DNA from 2 places in the Kitasatospora sp. NPDC001159 genome. Region 2 is predicted to be linked to the other one. Evidence: riboswitches for the same ligand, from Rfam matches in the RefSeq annotation. Region 2 holds a riboswitch; the other holds the start of a gene.
What was found. A riboswitch is a leader RNA that binds a small molecule or an ion and turns the genes downstream of it on or off. The one in region 2 is predicted to bind S-adenosylmethionine.

Region 1: it holds a riboswitch for S-adenosylmethionine, as region 2 does, so the genes downstream of both, thrC (threonine synthase) here and ACWC9T_RS22695 (aminotransferase class V-fold PLP-dependent enzyme) in region 2, are expected to answer to the same signal.

Annotation. Positions count from the first base shown of each region.
Region 1 is NZ_JBSFJV010000031.1:9,275-14,959, forward strand. It holds gene groL (chaperonin GroEL) at 1-1,027, opposite strand, end outside; gene ACWC9T_RS18010 (cold-shock protein) at 1,376-1,579, opposite strand; gene ACWC9T_RS18015 (MoaD/ThiS family protein) at 2,132-2,410, opposite strand; gene thrC (threonine synthase) at 2,438-3,718, opposite strand; SAM riboswitch class I at 3,736-3,869, opposite strand; gene ACWC9T_RS18025 (glucosyl-3-phosphoglycerate synthase) at 4,014-5,051, shown strand; gene ACWC9T_RS18030 (alpha,alpha-trehalose-phosphate synthase (UDP-forming)) at 5,373-5,685, shown strand, end outside.
Region 2 is NZ_JBSFJV010000044.1:50,782-62,108, reverse strand. It holds gene qcrB (cytochrome bc1 complex cytochrome b subunit) at 1-267, opposite strand, end outside; gene qcrA (cytochrome bc1 complex Rieske iron-sulfur subunit) at 264-1,316, opposite strand; gene qcrC (cytochrome bc1 complex diheme cytochrome c subunit) at 1,325-2,134, opposite strand; gene ctaE (aa3-type cytochrome oxidase subunit III) at 2,322-2,942, opposite strand; gene ACWC9T_RS22705 (hypothetical protein) at 3,340-3,765, shown strand; gene trpD (anthranilate phosphoribosyltransferase) at 3,884-4,960, shown strand; SAM riboswitch class IV at 5,107-5,224, shown strand; gene ACWC9T_RS22695 (aminotransferase class V-fold PLP-dependent enzyme) at 5,275-6,726, shown strand; gene ACWC9T_RS22690 (Lrp/AsnC ligand binding domain-containing protein) at 6,730-7,011, opposite strand; gene ACWC9T_RS22685 (rhomboid family intramembrane serine protease) at 7,053-7,835, opposite strand; gene ACWC9T_RS22680 (hypothetical protein) at 8,037-8,300, shown strand; gene ACWC9T_RS22675 (NYN domain-containing protein) at 8,603-9,916, shown strand; gene ACWC9T_RS22670 (NlpC/P60 family protein) at 10,117-11,154, shown strand.

The sequences.
Region 1 (5,685 bases), on a different contig from region 2:
GACCGGCGACCTGCTCGCTGTCGCCGCCACCGTCGACGATGGTGGTCTCGTCCTTGGTGATGACCACCTTGCGGGCGGTGCCCAGCAGGTCGATGCCGGCGTTCTCCAGCTTGAGGCCGACCTCCTCGGAGATCACGGTGCCACCGGTGAGGATGGCGATGTCGCCGAGCATGGCCTTGCGACGGTCGCCGAAGCCCGGGGCCTTGACGGCGACGGACTTGAAGGTGCCGCGGATCTTGTTCACGACCAGGGTCGACAGGGCCTCGCCCTCGACGTCCTCGGCGATGATGACGAGCGGCTTGCCGCTCTGCATGACCTTCTCCAGCAGCGGGAGCAGGTCCTTGACCGAGCCGATCTTGGAGTTGGCGATGAGGATGTACGGGTCCTCGAAGGTCGCCTCCATGCGCTCCAGGTCGGTGGCGAAGTAGGCGGAGATGTAGCCCTTGTCGAAGCGCATGCCCTCGGTGAGCTCGAGCTCCAGGCCGAAGGTGTTGCTCTCCTCGACGGTGATGACGCCTTCCTTGCCGACCTTGTCCATGGCCTCGGCGATCAGCTCGCCGATCTGGGTGTCAGCGGCGGAGATGGAGGCGGTGGAGGCGATCTGCTCCTTGGTCTCCACATCCTTGGCCTGGGCCAGCAGCTGGTCCGAGACGGCGGCGACGGCCTTCTCGATACCGCGCTTCAGGGCCATCGGGTTGGCGCCGGCGGCGACGTTGCGCAGACCCTCGCGAACCAGGGCCTGGGCCAGCACGGTGGCGGTGGTGGTGCCGTCACCCGCGACGTCGTCCGTCTTCTTGGCGACCTCCTTGACGAGCTCCGCACCGATCTTCTCGTACGGGTCCTCGAGCTCGATCTCCTTGGCGATGGAGACACCGTCGTTGGTGATCGTGGGGGCGCCCCACTTCTTCTCCAGCACGACGTTGCGACCCTTGGGGCCGAGCGTGACCTTCACTGCGTCGGCGAGCTGGTTCATGCCACGCTCAAGGCCGCGGCGAGCTTCCTCATCAAAGGCGATGATCTTGGCCATCTGAAGTGGTCCTCCGGGACACGGTCGACTGCTCGGACCAAGGGGTGCCCGCGACGGACGGCCCTGGTGTGCGGGGGTCCATTCCCCTACCGCTCCCGGGGGCCTCACCGACCCGGTCCGCTGTCACTCTCACGCTGTGAGTGCTAACGCCAATGATTAGCACTCCGGGTGGTCGAGTGCAAGCCCAATCGACAACCCGCGAGCCGCCGTCGGGCCCCGCCCGGCAAGGCGGACGAGGGCGCGGACGGGAACGCGAACGGGCCCGCACGACGCGTGTCGTACGGGCCCACCGAGAAGCAAGAGGTCCACCAGCAGTGGGCCGTGCCGAGCTCCTGGAGCCGGAAGGGGTCAGACCGCCGCGCGGACCATGTCCGCCTGCGGGCCCTTCTGTCCCTGGGAGATCTCGAACTCGACCCGCTGGCCCTCCTCGAGGGTGCGGTAGCCGTCCATCTGGATCGCGCTGTAGTGGACGAAGACGTCCGCACCACCGTCGACCGCGATGAAGCCGTAGCCCTTCTCCGCGTTGAACCACTTGACGGTGCCCTGAGCCATTCCGAACTCCCCTAGTGCTGTGCTGGCCCTTCACGTGCCCGCAGGTCGCGGGCCCGGGTCTGGTTGGAGGCCGGCCCGGGGAACCCCCCCTGAGCGCAGCCGTGCACGCCGCAATCCTCCGCCCGGAACACCGCACGGCTTCCGGTGAGCGGGTGATTACGTCGACCGCCGCTGAATGTATCCGGATCGCCGCCCTCTGCAACAGGGCCAGCCGCCGGGAATTCCATAGACCCGTCAAGAGACAAGGTCGAGCAAACCGGGAGAAACTCGGCATTCCGCGCCGGACATAGCGGACGAATTACCCAAATCCCTGCAGGAATTCTGACATCCGCCTGACATGTTTCACGGCCCTGGATTCGGCCCGGCCTCCGCGCCCGGACGACCTCCGGCGAAGCACCGCGCGAGCCGAGAGGGAAGCCCCGTTCCCAGCAGAGCCACACTCTACTCCGACTCGACCGGGAAATATTCCCGCCGAAATGCCAGCGGCCGCCCGCGCATACGGAGAGTCGAATTCCGTACGTGCGGGCGGCCGGGAGGCGGGTTCGCGACGGCTCAGCAGCCGCCGGCCACCGCCGGGATGATCGAGACGCTGGCGCCGCCCTTGATCTCGGTCGCCAGGCCCTCGGCGAAACGCACGTCGTCGTCGTTCACGTACACGTTGACGAAACGGCGCAGCTTGCCGGTGTCGTCCAGAATGCGGGCGGAGATACCCGCGTGGTTCTTCTCCAGGTCGGCGATGACCTCGGCCAGGGTGGCCCCCTCGGCGGACACCTCGGCGGCGCCGCCGGTGTAGGTGCGCAGGATGGTGGGGATGCGGACGTTGGCGCTCATGGCTCTCCTAGCGGGGGTAGGGGTGGTTCAGGCGGACGCGAGGCCGGCGGAGCGGAACGACTCCAGCGTCGGGCGGATGACGGCGGTCATCCCGGCGTCGGAGACGGCGTCCAGCGTCTTCAGCCCGTCGCCGGTATTGATCGCGACGGTCTCCTTGGCCGGGTCCAGCTGACCGGTCTCGACCAGCTTCTTCAGCACGCCGACGGTCACCCCGCCCGCGGTCTCGGCGAAGATCCCCTCGGTCCGGGCCAGCAGCCGGATCGCCGCCACGACCTCCGCGTCGGTGACGTCCTCGACCGCCCCGCCGGTCCGACGGGCGATGTCCAGCACGTACGGGCCGTCCGCCGGGTTGCCGATCGCCAGCGACTTGGCGATGGTGTCCGGCTTGACCGGCTTGACCACGTCCCGGCCCGCCTTGAACGCGGCCGACACCGGCGAGCAGCCCTCGGCCTGGGCCCCGAAGATCCGGTACGGTCGGTCCTCCACCAGGCCGAGCGCGATCAGCTCCTGCAGCCCCTTGTCGATCTTCGTCAGCTGCGAACCCGAGGCGATCGGGATGACGATCTGCTCCGGCAGCCGCCAGCCGAGCTGCTCGCAGATCTCGTACGCCAGCGTCTTGGAGCCCTCGCCGTAGTACGGACGCAGGTTGACGTTCACGAAGCCCCAGCCCTCGCCGGCCGAGTCCCCGATCAGCTCCGAGCAGAAGCGGTTCACGTCGTCGTAGTTGCCCTCGATGCCGACCAGCTCGCCGCCGTACACCCCGGCCATCACGACCTTGCCCTGCTCCAGGTCGTGCGGGATGAAGACGCAGGACCGGAACCCGGCCCGGGCCGCCGCCGCCCCCACCGCGCCGGCCAGGTTGCCGGTCGAGGAGCAGGACAGCGTGGTGTACCCGAACGCCCGCGCCGCCTCGATCGCACAGGCCACCACCCGGTCCTTGAACGAGTGCGTCGGGTTGCCGGAGTCGTCCTTCACGTGCAGCGGAGCGGTGAACCCGAGCTCCCGGCCCAGGTTGTCCGCCTTCACCAGTGGGGTCCACCCCGGGTTCAGGTTCGGCTTGGACGCCACATCGGCCGGCACCGGCAGCAGCGGCGCGTAGCGCCAGATGGACGCCGGACCGGCCTCGATCCGCCTGCGCAGCTCCTCCGCGCGCTCGCTCCCGAACTCGTACGCGATCTCCAGCGGCCCGAAGCACTCCAGGCAGGCGAAGCTGGGACCGAGCGGGAAGCGGGTGCCGCACTCCCGACAGGACAGCGCGGCGGCGGGGCCGAGGTCAACCGAAACGGGTGCGACAGTGTCGATAGCCATGATGGCGGAGGCCTCTCTCCTCATCTTCCCCGTGACGCGGTCGCGCCACAGGCCGGAATTGGCACCTGTCCCGCCGGGGCCTGTACGACAGCCGAGCGAGAAGGTTGCCGGGACGTCAACGGGCCGTTCCCTCAGTCCCTCTGGATGAGCTTGTGAAGTTGTGGTTCAGCGGCGACCCCGGCGTGCGAAGGGCCGACCGCTGTACGAAGACTGTATCCGAAGGCGTCAGCCCTGAAAGGGGCCGTCCGCCACGCGAGATGGCCCGTTCCACCCGACCTCGCCGAGGAGACCCACCGTGCCCGCCGAACCGACCCCCGCACTCCTCCCACAGGCGGCGTCCTGGCTGCGCCGCCGCTCGTGGAGCGCGGCCGACCGGCCGGTTCACACCCTGCTGGAGGCCAAACGGCACACCCGGCAGACCGTCAGCGTCGTCCTCCCCGCACTCGACGAGGAGGCCACCGTCGGCGACATCGTCCGCACCATCCGCCGTGAACTGATGGACCGCATCCCTCTGGTCGACGAACTGGTCGTACTCGACTCCGGCTCCACCGACGCCACCGCCGCCATCGCCGCCGAGGCCGGCGCCCGGGTGGAGCACCGCGACGCCGTCCTGCCCCGGCTGCCCGCCGTCCCCGGCAAGGGTGAGGTGCTCTGGCGCTCGCTGCTGGTCACCCACGGCGACATCGTCTGCTTCATCGACGCCGACCTGCGCGAGTTCGACCCCGCCTTCGTCTCCGGCATCATCGGTCCGCTGCTGACCGACGGGGACATCCACCTGGTCAAGGCCATGTACGACCGCCCCCTGGAAGTGTCGATCAGCGGCTCCGCCGGTGGGGAGACCGGCGCGATCGTCCCCACCGGCGGCGGCCGGGTCACCGAACTCGTCGCCCGCCCCCTGCTCAACCTGCACTGGCCGGGACTCGCCGGCTTCGTCCAGCCCCTCGGCGGCGAGTACGCGGCCCGCCGCTCACTGCTCGAACGACTGCCCTTCCCCACCGGCTACGGCGTCGAACTCGGCCTCCTGGTCGACGCCTTGGAGCTGGTCGGCCTGGACGGCCTGGCCCAGGTCGACGTCGGCGTCCGGCACCACCGCCACCAGGACGGCCAGGCCCTCGGCCGGATGGCCGCCACCATCTACCGCACCGCCCTGGAACGCCTCGACCGCACCCACCGCCTCAAGGCCTCCGCCGACCTGGTCCACCCCCACCTCACCCAGTTCACCCGCGACCCGCAGACCCGCGCCTTCGCCGCCCACACCCACCCCGTGACCGCCCTCGAGCGCCCCCCGATGCACACGATCGCCGAGTACGCAAAGCGCCGCACCGACGGGTGACAGACCCGAACAGCGCGGCTGCTGCGATTTCGCCAGTTGTCCCGGCGATTGGTTTGCGATGCCTGCCGACCGGCAACATCCCAACCGTGACTCCTCCCCCTCTCGACGAGGAGGCTTCCCACTCGACCCCTGCGGAGCCTCGTGACCCCTCCCCCGCGCGAACGCGGGGGCTTCTCACTTGGGTCCGTCAGACCTCATGACGGCCAGGCCCTGACCGCTGCGCATGGCAGGTCTCCGACTGTACGGCTGCGCCGCACTCCGCTCCGCCGTACGCTCGGAATCCACCCCGACGGGTGAACGGGCAGACCCAGAAGAGGACTCATGGCCGATTCATCGACCAAACGTTCAGGCCAGGCCGGCACCGCCCCCGTCCTGGTGGCCTCCAACCGGGGACCGGTGTCGTTCAGCACCGCCGACGACGGCACACTGACCCTGCGCCGCGGCGGCGGAGGCCTGGTCTCCGGCCTCTCCGCGATCGACGACCCGAACGCCGTCTGGGTCTGCGCCGCCCTCGGCGACGCCGACCGCCGGGCCGCGAGAGAAGCCCCCGACGGCCGCCTCGACCTGGCCGGCCACGACGTCGGCGGCCAAGCCGTACGGATGCTGGACATAGACCCGCAGACCTTCGCCCACG
Region 2 (11,327 bases):
GTAGATGACCTCGCCCATGGAGGGCTTGAAGAACAGCGTCAGGTAGACGCCGGTCAGGATGATGATGATGAACGAGTAGAGGCAGATCTCGCCCAGCATGAAGGACCAGTGGTCCGGGAAGATCTTCCGCAGGTTGGCCTTGGCGAGGGAGTAGATCCCCAGCCGGCCGTCCGTCCAGTCAGCCGCGGCCTCCCACTTGCTGGCGGGATTGGCACGCGTGCTGGAGGGCTTGGCGGCACCGGTCGTGGTGCTGCTCGCGCTACTCATCGAGCACGCTCCCAGTAGCTCGGGCCGACAGGCTTCTCGAAGTCGCCGGTGGCGACCAGGTTGCCCTTTTCGTCAGTGGTGATCTTCAGCTGCGGCAGCGGGTGACCGGCCGGGCCGAAGATGACGCGCGCGCCGTCCGCCAGGTCGAAGGTCGACTGGTGGCAGGGGCAGAGCGCGTGGTGGGTCTGCTGCTCGTAGAGGCTGATCGGGCAGCCGACGTGGGTGCAGATCTTGGAGTAGGCGAGGATGCCCTCGAAGCCCAGCTCCTTGGACTTGTCGTCCTTGATGTCCTCCGGCGCGATGCGCACCAGCATCAGGGCGTCCTTGGCGATCTGCTGCTGGAAGTCCTCGTCGTGGGTGGTCAGACCCTCCGGCATGGCGAAGGTCAGCGAGCCGACGGCGATGTCCTGGGGCTTCAGCGGCTGCATGGTGCTCATGTTGACGAGCGCCAGTGGCTTGGCCGGGGTCGCCTCCTTCCAGCCCGTCTCAGCCAGCTTCTTCTCGGGCAGCGGGCCGAGGTCGCGGAGCAGGACCACACCGGAGAGCGGGACCAGCGCCATCGAGCCGATGAGGGTGTTGCGGATCATCTTGCGGCGACCGAAGCCGGACTCGGCGGCACCGGTCTTGAACTGCTCGATGACGTCCGCGCGAACCTCGTCGGAGGCCTCGATCGGGTGACGCTCGGACGGCATCTCGACGTCCGACATCAGGGTGCGGGCCCAGTGGACCGCGCCCGCGCCGATCATGAACAGGGCGACGCCCAGGGTCAGACCGAGCGCGAAGTTCAGCGCGCTGACCTTCCCGAGCGGGAAGATGTAGACGATCTTGTCCGGGTCGATGGCCACGTACGAGGCGATGAAGCCGACGGTGGCGAGCATCGAGACCACGAACATCAGCGAGACCTGGCGCTCGGCGCGCTTGGCGGCCCGCTCGTCGATGTCGGTGCGACGGGGCTCGTGGGCCGGCAGGCCCGGGTCGGCGAAGGGGTTGCCGTGGTCGGCGACCTCGCCGGCGGAGCCGTGCGACTCCGGGAGCTTCTCTTCTGACATGTCGTGGCTCATGACTTCTTGGCCTTGGTGGTGTGGGCGGCGACCCAGATCGCGACCGCGACGAGCGTGCCGAGCCCGAAGATCCAGCCGAACAGACCCTCGGTCACCGGACCGAGGCTGCCCAGCGTGAGACCACCGGGGTTGGGCTCTTCGCTAGTGGTGTGGCGGACGAAGGCCACGATCTGCTTCTTCTGCTCCTCGGGCATGGTGGTGTCCGGGAACGACGGCATGTTCTGCGGGCCGGTCTGCATGGCCTCGTAGATGTGCTTGGCGTCCACGCCCTCCAGCGACGGGGCGTACTTGCCCTTGGTCAGGGCACCGCCCTGGCCGGCGAAGTTGTGGCACTGGGCGCAGTTGGTGCGGAACAGCTCGCCACCCTTGGAGATGTCCTCGGGGTCGGTCGAGGTGTACTGCTGCGGGTCCGGCGTGACCGGGCCGGGGCCGAGGGAGGCGACGTAGGCGGCGAGCTGGTCGATCTCGGCCTGCGAGTAGATGTTCTTCTTGCGCGGGACCTGCGCGCCGGGCTGCTGGGCCGGCATGCGGCCGGTGCCGACCTGGAAGTCGACAGCGGCGGAGCCCACGCCGACCAGGCTCGGACCGTCGCTGCTGCCCTGGCCGTTCAGGCCGTGGCAGGAGGAGCAGCCCACGGCGAAGAGCTTCTTGCCCTCATCGATCGCGAGCGACTGCGCGGCGACGTCGGCCTGCGCCTTGTCGGCGGGCGCGAACGCGGCGTACAGCCCCCCGGTTGCCGCCAGGGCGAGAAGTAGGACGACCAGCGCCGCCAATGGGTGGCGCCGTCGTGCGGAGAGCTTTTTCACGGAATAACCCCGGTGTCAGGATCTGGTCGACTGGTGGGTGCACCCGGCGGCCGGTCTGGCCGGCACGAGGCTGCCTGTTCCAAGGCTGCGCGCGCGGTCGGTCGGTGGGAGCGTCGGCACCGGCAGAAGCGGCCCGTCGCCGTGAGGGCGGGGGCCGCAGCCGGTGGCCAGCGACCTGATCAGCTGGTTACTTGATCAGGTAGATGGTCGCGAACAGGCCGATCCACACGACGTCGACGAAGTGCCAGTAGTACGACACGACGATCGCGGCGGTGGCCTGCTCGTGCGTGAAGCGCTTGGCTGCGTACGTCCGTCCCAGGACCAGCAGGAAGGCGATCAGACCACCCGTCACGTGCAGCCCGTGGAAGCCGGTGGTCAGGTAGAACACCGTGCCGTACGGGTCGGAGGACAGCGAGAGGCCGTCCTTCTTGACCAGCTCGGTGTACTCGTACACCTGGCCGCCGATGAAGATCGCGCCCATCATGAACGTGATGATGAACCACATGCGGAGCTTCTTCACGTCCCCGCGCTCGGCGGCGAACACGCCGAGCTGGCAGGTCAGCGAGGAGAGCACCAGGATGGTCGTGTTGACCGAGGAGAAGCCCACGTTCAGGGCGTGCGCCTTCTCGGTCCAGAACTCGGCTCCCTTGACGGAGCGGAGCGTGAAGTACATCGCGAAGAGGGCCGCGAAGAACATCAACTCGGAACTGAGCCAGACGATCGTTCCGACGCTGACCATGTTCGGTCGGTTGACCGATCCGTGCGCGTGCCCGGTTTCTACTGCTGTTGCTGTCGCCACGACGGACATTATGTCGGTCCCTTATTCCGTCTTCACGCCGGGGGGTGTCCCTCGGAGTGTCCGGTGCGTGCGGTATGCCCGCTTGGCGGCCGACGGGGTGTCCGGACGGGGACTGAGCAGCGGCGTGTCCCTTTTCTGACGGTTCCTCGGAGGGGTCTGCGACCCCGTTGCCCGGCGCGTCGCTGCACGGTCGGCGCAGCGTCCGGTTGTAGGGGACGGGGTGCCCCATCGGCCGTCCGGGTGGTCTAGGCGGGTCCGGGTGACGGGCCGTCCTCCGGGCGGGCGAGTCGTGGGCGCGGCGGCTTGAGGGGGAACGTGCGCGATGGGGGCTCGGGACCGGGCGAAACGGGAGTAGCATCCGGATCAGGTGAACGTGGTCCGGATCACACTTGAGGGAGCAGGGCCCATGGCGTACACGACCGACGAGATGCTCACCGTCCTCGTCTACAGCGACGACCGCAACACCCGCGAGCAGGTGCTGACGGCGCTCGGCCGTCGGCCCGCCGAGGATCTTCCGGAGCTGTCCTACCTGGAGTGCGCGACCACCCCCGCGGTGCTCAAAGCGCTGGAGAAGGGCGGCGTCGACCTCTGCGTCCTGGACGGCGAGGCGGTGCCGGCCGGCGGGCTCGGCCTCGGGCGCCAGCTCAAGGACGAGATCTACGGCTGCCCGCCGGTGCTGGTGCTGATCGGCCGGCCGCAGGACTCCTGGCTCGCCGCCTGGAGCCGGGCCGATGCCGCGATCTCCCGCCCGGTGGAGCCGGTCGCGTTGGCCGGGGCGGTGGCCACCCTGCTGCGGGCCCGACTGGCCAAGCGGACCCCGGCCACGCGTTGAGCGGTGTTGTCTCAGCACTAGAGAAGGCACCGCCGTAGGAACGCTACCGCTGGATAGGCTGGCTCCATCCGTACGGACGTCCCCGGTGTGGGGGAACCGACAACAGCTGGAGTCAGCCATGGTGAACGTGAACCCTGCGAACGGTGGTACCGACCCCGTGCAGGTGGTCCGCACCTGGCCGGACCTCCTGGCGGCGCTGTTGAAGGGGGAGGACCTCGACCGCTCGTCCACCGCGTGGGCGATGGACCGGATCATGAGCGGCGAGGCGTCCCCCGCCCAGGTGGCCGGGTTCATGGTGGCGCTGCGGGCCAAGGGCGAGTCGGTCGAGGAGATCTCCGGGCTGGTCGACGCGATGTACGACCATGCCGAGCCGCTGGACATCCCCGGCCCGGCGGTGGACATCGTCGGCACCGGCGGCGACCGGGCGAAGACCGTCAACATCTCCACCATGTCGGCGATCGTCGCGGCGGCCGCCGGGGCCAAGGTGGTCAAGCACGGCAACCGGTCGGCCTCCTCCACCAGCGGCTCCTCGGACGTGCTGGAGAAGCTCGGGGTGGCGCTCAACCTGTCGGCCCGGCGGGTGGCCGAAGTGGCCGAGGAGGTCGGGCTCACCTTCTGCTTCGCGGCGAAGTTCCACCCGTCGATGCGGCACGCCGCCACCGCGCGGCGCGACCTCGGGGTGCCCACCGCCTTCAACATCCTCGGCCCGCTGACCAACCCGGCCAAGGTCACCTCGCACGCGATCGGCTGCTTCGACACCCGGCTCGCCGGCCTGATCGCCGGGGTGCTCGCCCGGCGCGGGGCGACCGCGCTGGTGTTCCGTGGTGATGACGGGCTGGACGAGCTGACCATCACCACCACCTCACGGGTGTGGCTGGTGCGCGACGGGGTGGTCACCGAGACCACCTTCGACCCGCGGGACGTCGGCATCGAGCTGGTCGGCATCGAGGCGCTGCGCGGGGCGGACGCCGCGTACAACGCCGAGGTCGCGCGCCGGCTGCTGGCCGGGGAGCGCGGGCCGGTGCGGGATGCCGTGCTGCTGAACACCGCGGCGGCGCTGGTGGCGCTCGACCTGGGCGACGCGCCGCTGACCGAGCAGCTCGCGGCGGGCATGGCGCGGGCGGCGGAGGCGGTCGACTCGGGCGCGGCGCAGGATCTGCTCCGGCGCTGGGCGGACGCCACCAGCCGTAGCTGAGGCGGCAGTTGAGGGCCCGTGCCGGTTCGCCGGTGCGGGCCCTTGGCACAGGCCCCGAGCGCCCCGGAGGCGAGCGGTCGAGGACACTGTCCGGATGGTGGATTCCTGTTTGACCACTCGGCGGACCCGACCTAGAGTCTCGGCCAGGTCATGAGTGACAGCGTCAAGCCCCAGCTTGCTGTCCGGCAACCCTCCGTCCGTGGCGGGGTGCCCTGGGTGAGGACCGGGTCGCCCGGCAAGCCGTCCGTGCGACAAGCGCGGACGCCCGACGACTGGCACTCCCGGGGTCCCTACCCCCGAAGGAGTGCATCCTCATGTCTGCTTCCCACCCGTCGTCCGCCACCACCCTTCTTTCGGCGCGCTCCGCGCGGCCCCTCCCATGTGCCCCGCTCGCCGTCCTCGGCCGCGACGTCCAGGTCCCGCTGGCCAGCGGAGAGAAGGTCGGCTACGCGGCGCTCGACTACGCGGCCAGCTCGCCGGCGCTCCAGCGGGTGTGGGACGACGTCGCCGCCTACGCGCCCTACTACGGCAGCGTGCACCGCGGCGCCGGGTACCTCTCCCAGCTGTCCACCGACCTGTTCGAGCAGAGCCGCCGCACCGTCGCCGAGTTCCTCGACCTGCGCGGGGGCGACCAGGTGGTCTTCACCCGCGCCACCACCGACTCGCTCAACCTGCTGGCCTCCGCCGTTCCGGCCGGCACCCGGGTGTTCGCCTTCGAGACCGAGCACCACGCCTCGCTGCTGCCCTGGGCGCACGCCGGGCTGGAGGTCGACTACCTGCGGGCGCCGCGCTCGCGGGCTGAGGCGGTGGCCGCGCTGGACGCCGCACTCGCCGGGGCGCCCGAGGGGCCGAAGCTGCTGTGCGTCACCGGGGCCTCCAACGTGACCGGCGAGCTGTGGCCGGTCGCCGAACTGACCGCGACCGCGCACCGGCACGGCGCCCGGGTGGTGCTGGACGCCGCCCAGCTGGCCCCGCACCACCGGGTCTCGGTGCGCGAGCTGGACGTCGACTGGATCGCCTTCTCCGGTCACAAGCTGTACGCACCGTTCGGGGCCGGGGTGCTGGCCGGGCGGACGGACTGGCTGGACGCGGCCGACCCGTACCTGGCCGGCGGCGGGGCGACCCGGACGGTGGCGCGGGAGGTGGACGGCTCGGTGGCCGTCCAGTGGCACACCGGCCCGGCCCGGCACGAGGCCGGCTCGCCGAACGTCATCGGCGCCTACGCGATCGCCTCGGCCTGCCGGGCGCTGACCGAGGCCGGCTTCGACGCGCTGGAGGCCCGGGAGCGGCAGCTGGTCGAGCGGCTGACGGCGGGGCTGGCGGAGATCCCGCAGGTCAGGGTGCTCAGCCTGTTCGGCGCGACTGGTGACGTTCAAAGCGCCGCCCGGGTGGGCGTGCTGTCCTTCGTCGTCCAGGGCTGGAACAGCTCGCACTTCTCGGCCGCGCTGTCCGCCGAGTACGGCATCGGGGTTCGCGACGGACTGTTCTGCGCCCACCCGCTGGTACGCACCCTGCTCGGGGAGGAGTCTGGGGTGACACCCGGTCCAGTCCCCGTGTGCGGGGCGCCCGAGCCCTCGCTGCCGGGCGAGCGCAGCCTGAACGCGATCCGGGTGAGCTTCGGCGCCGGGACGCCGGACGAGCACATCGAGCGCTTCCTGACCGCCGTCCGCGAGCTGGTCACGGACGGCGCGGCCTGGAACTACCGCAACGAGGGCGGCCGTTGCGTCGCCACTGTGCAGATCGACAGGGGCCGTCGCGAGGGCTGAGTCCTACTCGTCCAGGCCGAGGGCGAAAGCCGCTTCCAAGTCGTGCTGCGAGTAGGTGCGGAAGGCGATCTGGGTCTCGGTGTGGGCCACGCCCGGGACCTTGTTGAGCCGGCCCGGGATGACCTCGGCCAGGTCGTCGTGGCGGCGAACCCGGACCATCGCCACCAGGTCGTAGCCGCCGGTCACCGAGTACACCTCGCTGACGCCCTCGATGGCAGCGATGGCCTCGGCGATCTCCGGGATGCGGTCGACACTGGTCTTGATCAGGACGATGGCGGTGATCACTGTTCGGGCTCCTTTGTGGGGTGCGGCCAGGGTATCGGGCCTCAGTCGGGGCGTCTCGGGGGGCGGCCGACGACGGTGCACGCGTAGAGGAAGCCGGCCGAGAAGCCGATCACGTGGACCAGGTAGGCCACCCCGGGCCCGGCCGAGTGCACGGACCACCACTGCAGGGCGAACCAGAGGCCGAGCACCAGCCAGGCCGGGAAGCGCAGCGGGAGGAAGAGGAGCAGCGGGACCAGGGTGGTCACCCGGGCGCGGGGGTGGAGGCGCAGGTAGGCGCCGAGCACGCCGGAGATCGCGCCCGAGGCGCCGATCAGGACCCGGGTGGAGCCCGCCGAGTGCGCCTCGGCGAGCGCGAAGCCGTACGAGGCCAGGCTGCCGGCCGCCAGGTAGAAGAGGAGGAACCTGGCCCGGCCGAGTCGACGTTCGACGGTGGGGCCGAATACATAGAGGAAGAGCAGGTTGCCCAGCAGGTGCAGCCAGCCGGCGTGCAGGAAGAGCCCGGTGAGGGCGGACACCGCCGGGTGCTTGCCGGGGGTGGGGGCGACCGGGCAGCCGGGGACCGGGTCGGGGGCCTCGGCCAGCTGTTCGGCGGTCAGCGGGTGTCCGGCCAGCAGTTCGGCCGGGACGGCGCCCCAGCGCTGCTCGTACCGCTGTTCGGCACAGACCCGCGCCTGACCCCTGCTGTACAGCGGGTTGAGCCCGGCTGCCGGGCCGAGCAGGAAGACCAGGGTGTTGACCGCGATCAGGGCGTAGGTGACCGCCGGGGCGGTCACCGCCGGGCGGCCGTCCCGCGCGTCGGTGTGGTCGGGGGCCGCGAGTGCCATGGGGCCAAGCATCCCTCCGGATGCTGCAGGTGACACGGCGGTTTACGGCAGGTGGACTACCCCTCGTGTTCCGGTAACCGGTGGTCGTGGTGGTTGCCCCAGGCAATAGGCTGGGGGCGGGCATTCCCGCCTCCCGCCGCCGACGCCGGGGCTCCGGGGGGAGCGCCTAGCCCACCCAGGGACCAGCCGAGAGGATCCCCGATGACTGTCCCCGCTCTGACCGCCGAGACGCGCTGGCGCTGCACGCTGTGCGGCAACCTCACCCGCTTCGACGTGACCCGCACCGCGCGGGTGACCGAGTTCCTGCACTTCGACCTGGCCGGCGAGTCCAAGGTCGAGGAGACCGAGGTGCTCAGCGAGACGATCGAGTCGGTGCGCTGCCGCTGGTGCAACGCGGTGGACCAGGTCGAGCTGGTGGCCCGTCCGGGCGCCGAGGGCGCGGAGGCCCACGCCGAGCAGGGCTGATCCCCGCCGGTGCGGTGGGCGGTGCGCGACGCGCCCGTCCGCCGCACGGGACAATACAGACAAGACGCACGGAGCGTGACGACAGGGGCGGCCGCGGCCGCACCCGCTGGACCAGGATCGGAGCCGAGGACGTGGTGGACGCAGCGAAGGAGCCCGCCGAAGCGCAGGGGCTTCAGCCCGCTGCGCCGATATCGGAGCCGGCCGCCGAGGCGGCCCCGTCCGGGGCCCCCCTCCCGGAGGGGGCTGACCCGGAGACCGCCGGTTCCGGTGAGTCCGGAGCCCCGGACGCCGCTGCGGAGCGTGTGGTCGAGAAGCTCGACCGGCCGCTGCCCGAGGGGGTGCGCCGGCGCGTGGTCGGGCTGGCCTCGGACGCGCTGGGCGGACTGCCGTCGGCGGAGCTGCCGCAGAGCCTGCGTCAGTACGTCAAGTTCACTCCCGCGCGCCGGGCCAAGTACGCGGCCACGGCGCTGGCGGCGGCGCTGGAGTCCGAGCCGGCCTTCCGGGGGCGCATAGCGGAGCGGCTGCGACTGGGCCAGCCGGACCTGGTGAAGGCGCTGGAGTCGGGCACCGTTCCCAGCGCCGCTGATCCGATGGACGTCGCGGCCGCCGCCTACCTGGTGCGCTCGGTCGGCTGGAGCCGACTGGTCACCGAGGCCGGCGAGGAGGCCGAGCGGGCCGGCGCCGAGGACGCGGCCGCGGAGGCCGGCCGACTGGTGGAGAAGCTGCAGGCCGAGCTGGCCGAGGTGCGGGCGGCCGCGCGGGCCGACCTGGACCGGCAGCGCGCGGAGTTCGAGGGCGTCCGGCGGGAGGCCGAGTCGCTGCGCAAGAAGGTGCGCTCGCTGGAGAGCGACACCCGGCGGGCGCAGGCCGAGACCCGGCGGGTGGCCGGGGAGTTGGAGGCCGCGAAGGCGCAGGCGGCGAGCGAGCGCGGCGCGGCCGAGAGCGAGGCGCGCCGGCTGCGGCACCGGGTCTCCGAGCTGGAGAACGTCGTGGAGCAGGGCCGCCGTTCGGCCCGCGAGGGGCGCAGCGTCGAGGACATGCGGCTGCGGCTGCTGCTGGACACCGTGCTGCAGTCGGCGCAGGGGCTGCAGCGGGAGCTGGCGCTGCCGGTCTCCCAGATCCGCCCGGCGGACCTGGTCGAGGCGGTGGTGCCGGGGGCGGCCTCACCGCACGACGTGGCCCGGCGCGGCCTGGCGGAGGACGACCCGGCGCTGCTGGACCAGCTGCTGGCGATCCCGCAGGTGCACCTGGTGGTGGACGGCTACAACGTGACCAAGACCGGCTATCCGACGCTGCCGCTGGAGCAGCAGCGGATCCGGCTGCTGGGCGGGCTGGCGATGCTGGCCCAGCGCACCCAGGCGGAGGTCACCTGTGTGTTCGACGGGCAGGACCTGGACGTTCCGGTGATCATGGCGCCGCCGCGCGGGGTTCGGGTACGGTTCAGCCGGACCGGTGAGACCGCGGACGAGCTGATCCGTCGTCTGGTGCGTGCCGAGCCGCAAGGCCGTCCGGTGGTGGTGGTGTCCACCGACCGGGAGGTGGCGGAGGGCGTGCGCAAGGCGGGCGCGCGCCCGGTTGCCTCGGTGCTGCTGCTGAACCGGCTGGCCCGGCCCTGACCTCGGTCCGGGCGGGGTGACACCTGGTCATTGCCCGTTTTGCGAGGGTGTGCGGATCCCGTGAAGTCAGCGTGGGAACCGGACTTCACGCCTTCGGGGGAGTGGCAAAACGGATAGATCTTCACTAGGGTCTGGCGTCAAACCTATTTTCCGGAATCTCACCCGATCTGGTGAGTCCGTTGGAAGAAGGAGCCGGTCCCTTGGCCTCCCACCGCCGTCCCAAGCAGCCGAGCCGCGCGCGGGTCTCCGTGCTCACCGCTGCCGCTGCGACCGCGGTCGCCCTTTCCGCCCAGGTGGCCGCGCACGCCGCGCCGCAGCCGAACAAGGCTGACGTCAAGGCGCAGATCGACCAGCTCCAGGAGGAGCAGGAGCAGGCGGCGGAGAAGTACAACGGCGCCAAGGAACGGGCCGACCAGCTCCGCAAGCAGGCCGACCAGCTGCAGGACCAGGTGGCCCGCAGTCAGGAGCAGATGACCCAGCTGCAGACCGGCCTGGCCGAGGTGGCGGGCGAGCAGTACCGCACCGGTGGCATCGACCCGTCCGTCCAGCTGATGCTCTCCTCCGACCCGTCCGGCTACCTGCAGAAGGCCTCCAGCGTCCAGCAGGCCAGCGCCAGCCAGACCGAGGCGCTCAAGGGCCTGCTCGACCAGCAGCGCCGACTGGACCAGGAGAAGGCCGAGGCCGCCGCGGTGCTGGCCTCGCTGGACTCCACCACCAAGGACCTGAACCAGGCCAAGGCCGACGTCAACCAGAAGCTGCAGGCCGCCCAGGACCTGCTGAACTCGCTCAGTGCCGCCGACCGTGCCGCACTGAAGGCCCAGCAGCAGCAGGACGACCGCGCCTCGCGCGGCAGCGCCCGGGTCGACCTCAGCAGCCTGCCGCCGGCCAGCGGCTACGCGGCCGTGGCCGTGGCCAAGGCGATGAGCAAGCAGGGCTCGCCGTACGTCTGGGGCGCCACCGGGCCGAGCACCTTCGACTGCTCGGGCCTGATGCTCTGGTCGTACGCCCAGGCCGGGGTCTCGCTGCCGCGCACCTCGCAGGAGCAGGGCAACGTCGGCACCGCGGTGCCCTCGCTGGACCAGGCTCAGCCCGGCGACCTGGTCATCTACGGCAGCGACCGGCACCACGTCGGGATGTACATCGGCAACGGCATGGTGGTCCACGCGCCGCACACCGGGGACGTGGTGAAGGTGATGAAGGCCGACGCGATGCCGATCAACACGATCCGCCGGGTCTGACGACCCGACACGCCCGAAGGGCCGGCTTCCGGCCCTGTGATCCGCGCCACCCTCCGACCGGGGGTGGCGCTTCGGGTTTACGGGTTCAGCGTCCGGCTGGTGAGAACAGATCAGCTTTGTGTGCAGCAGCGATCACCATCGGTCATTTTCACAAAAGAACATGGGCAATCTTC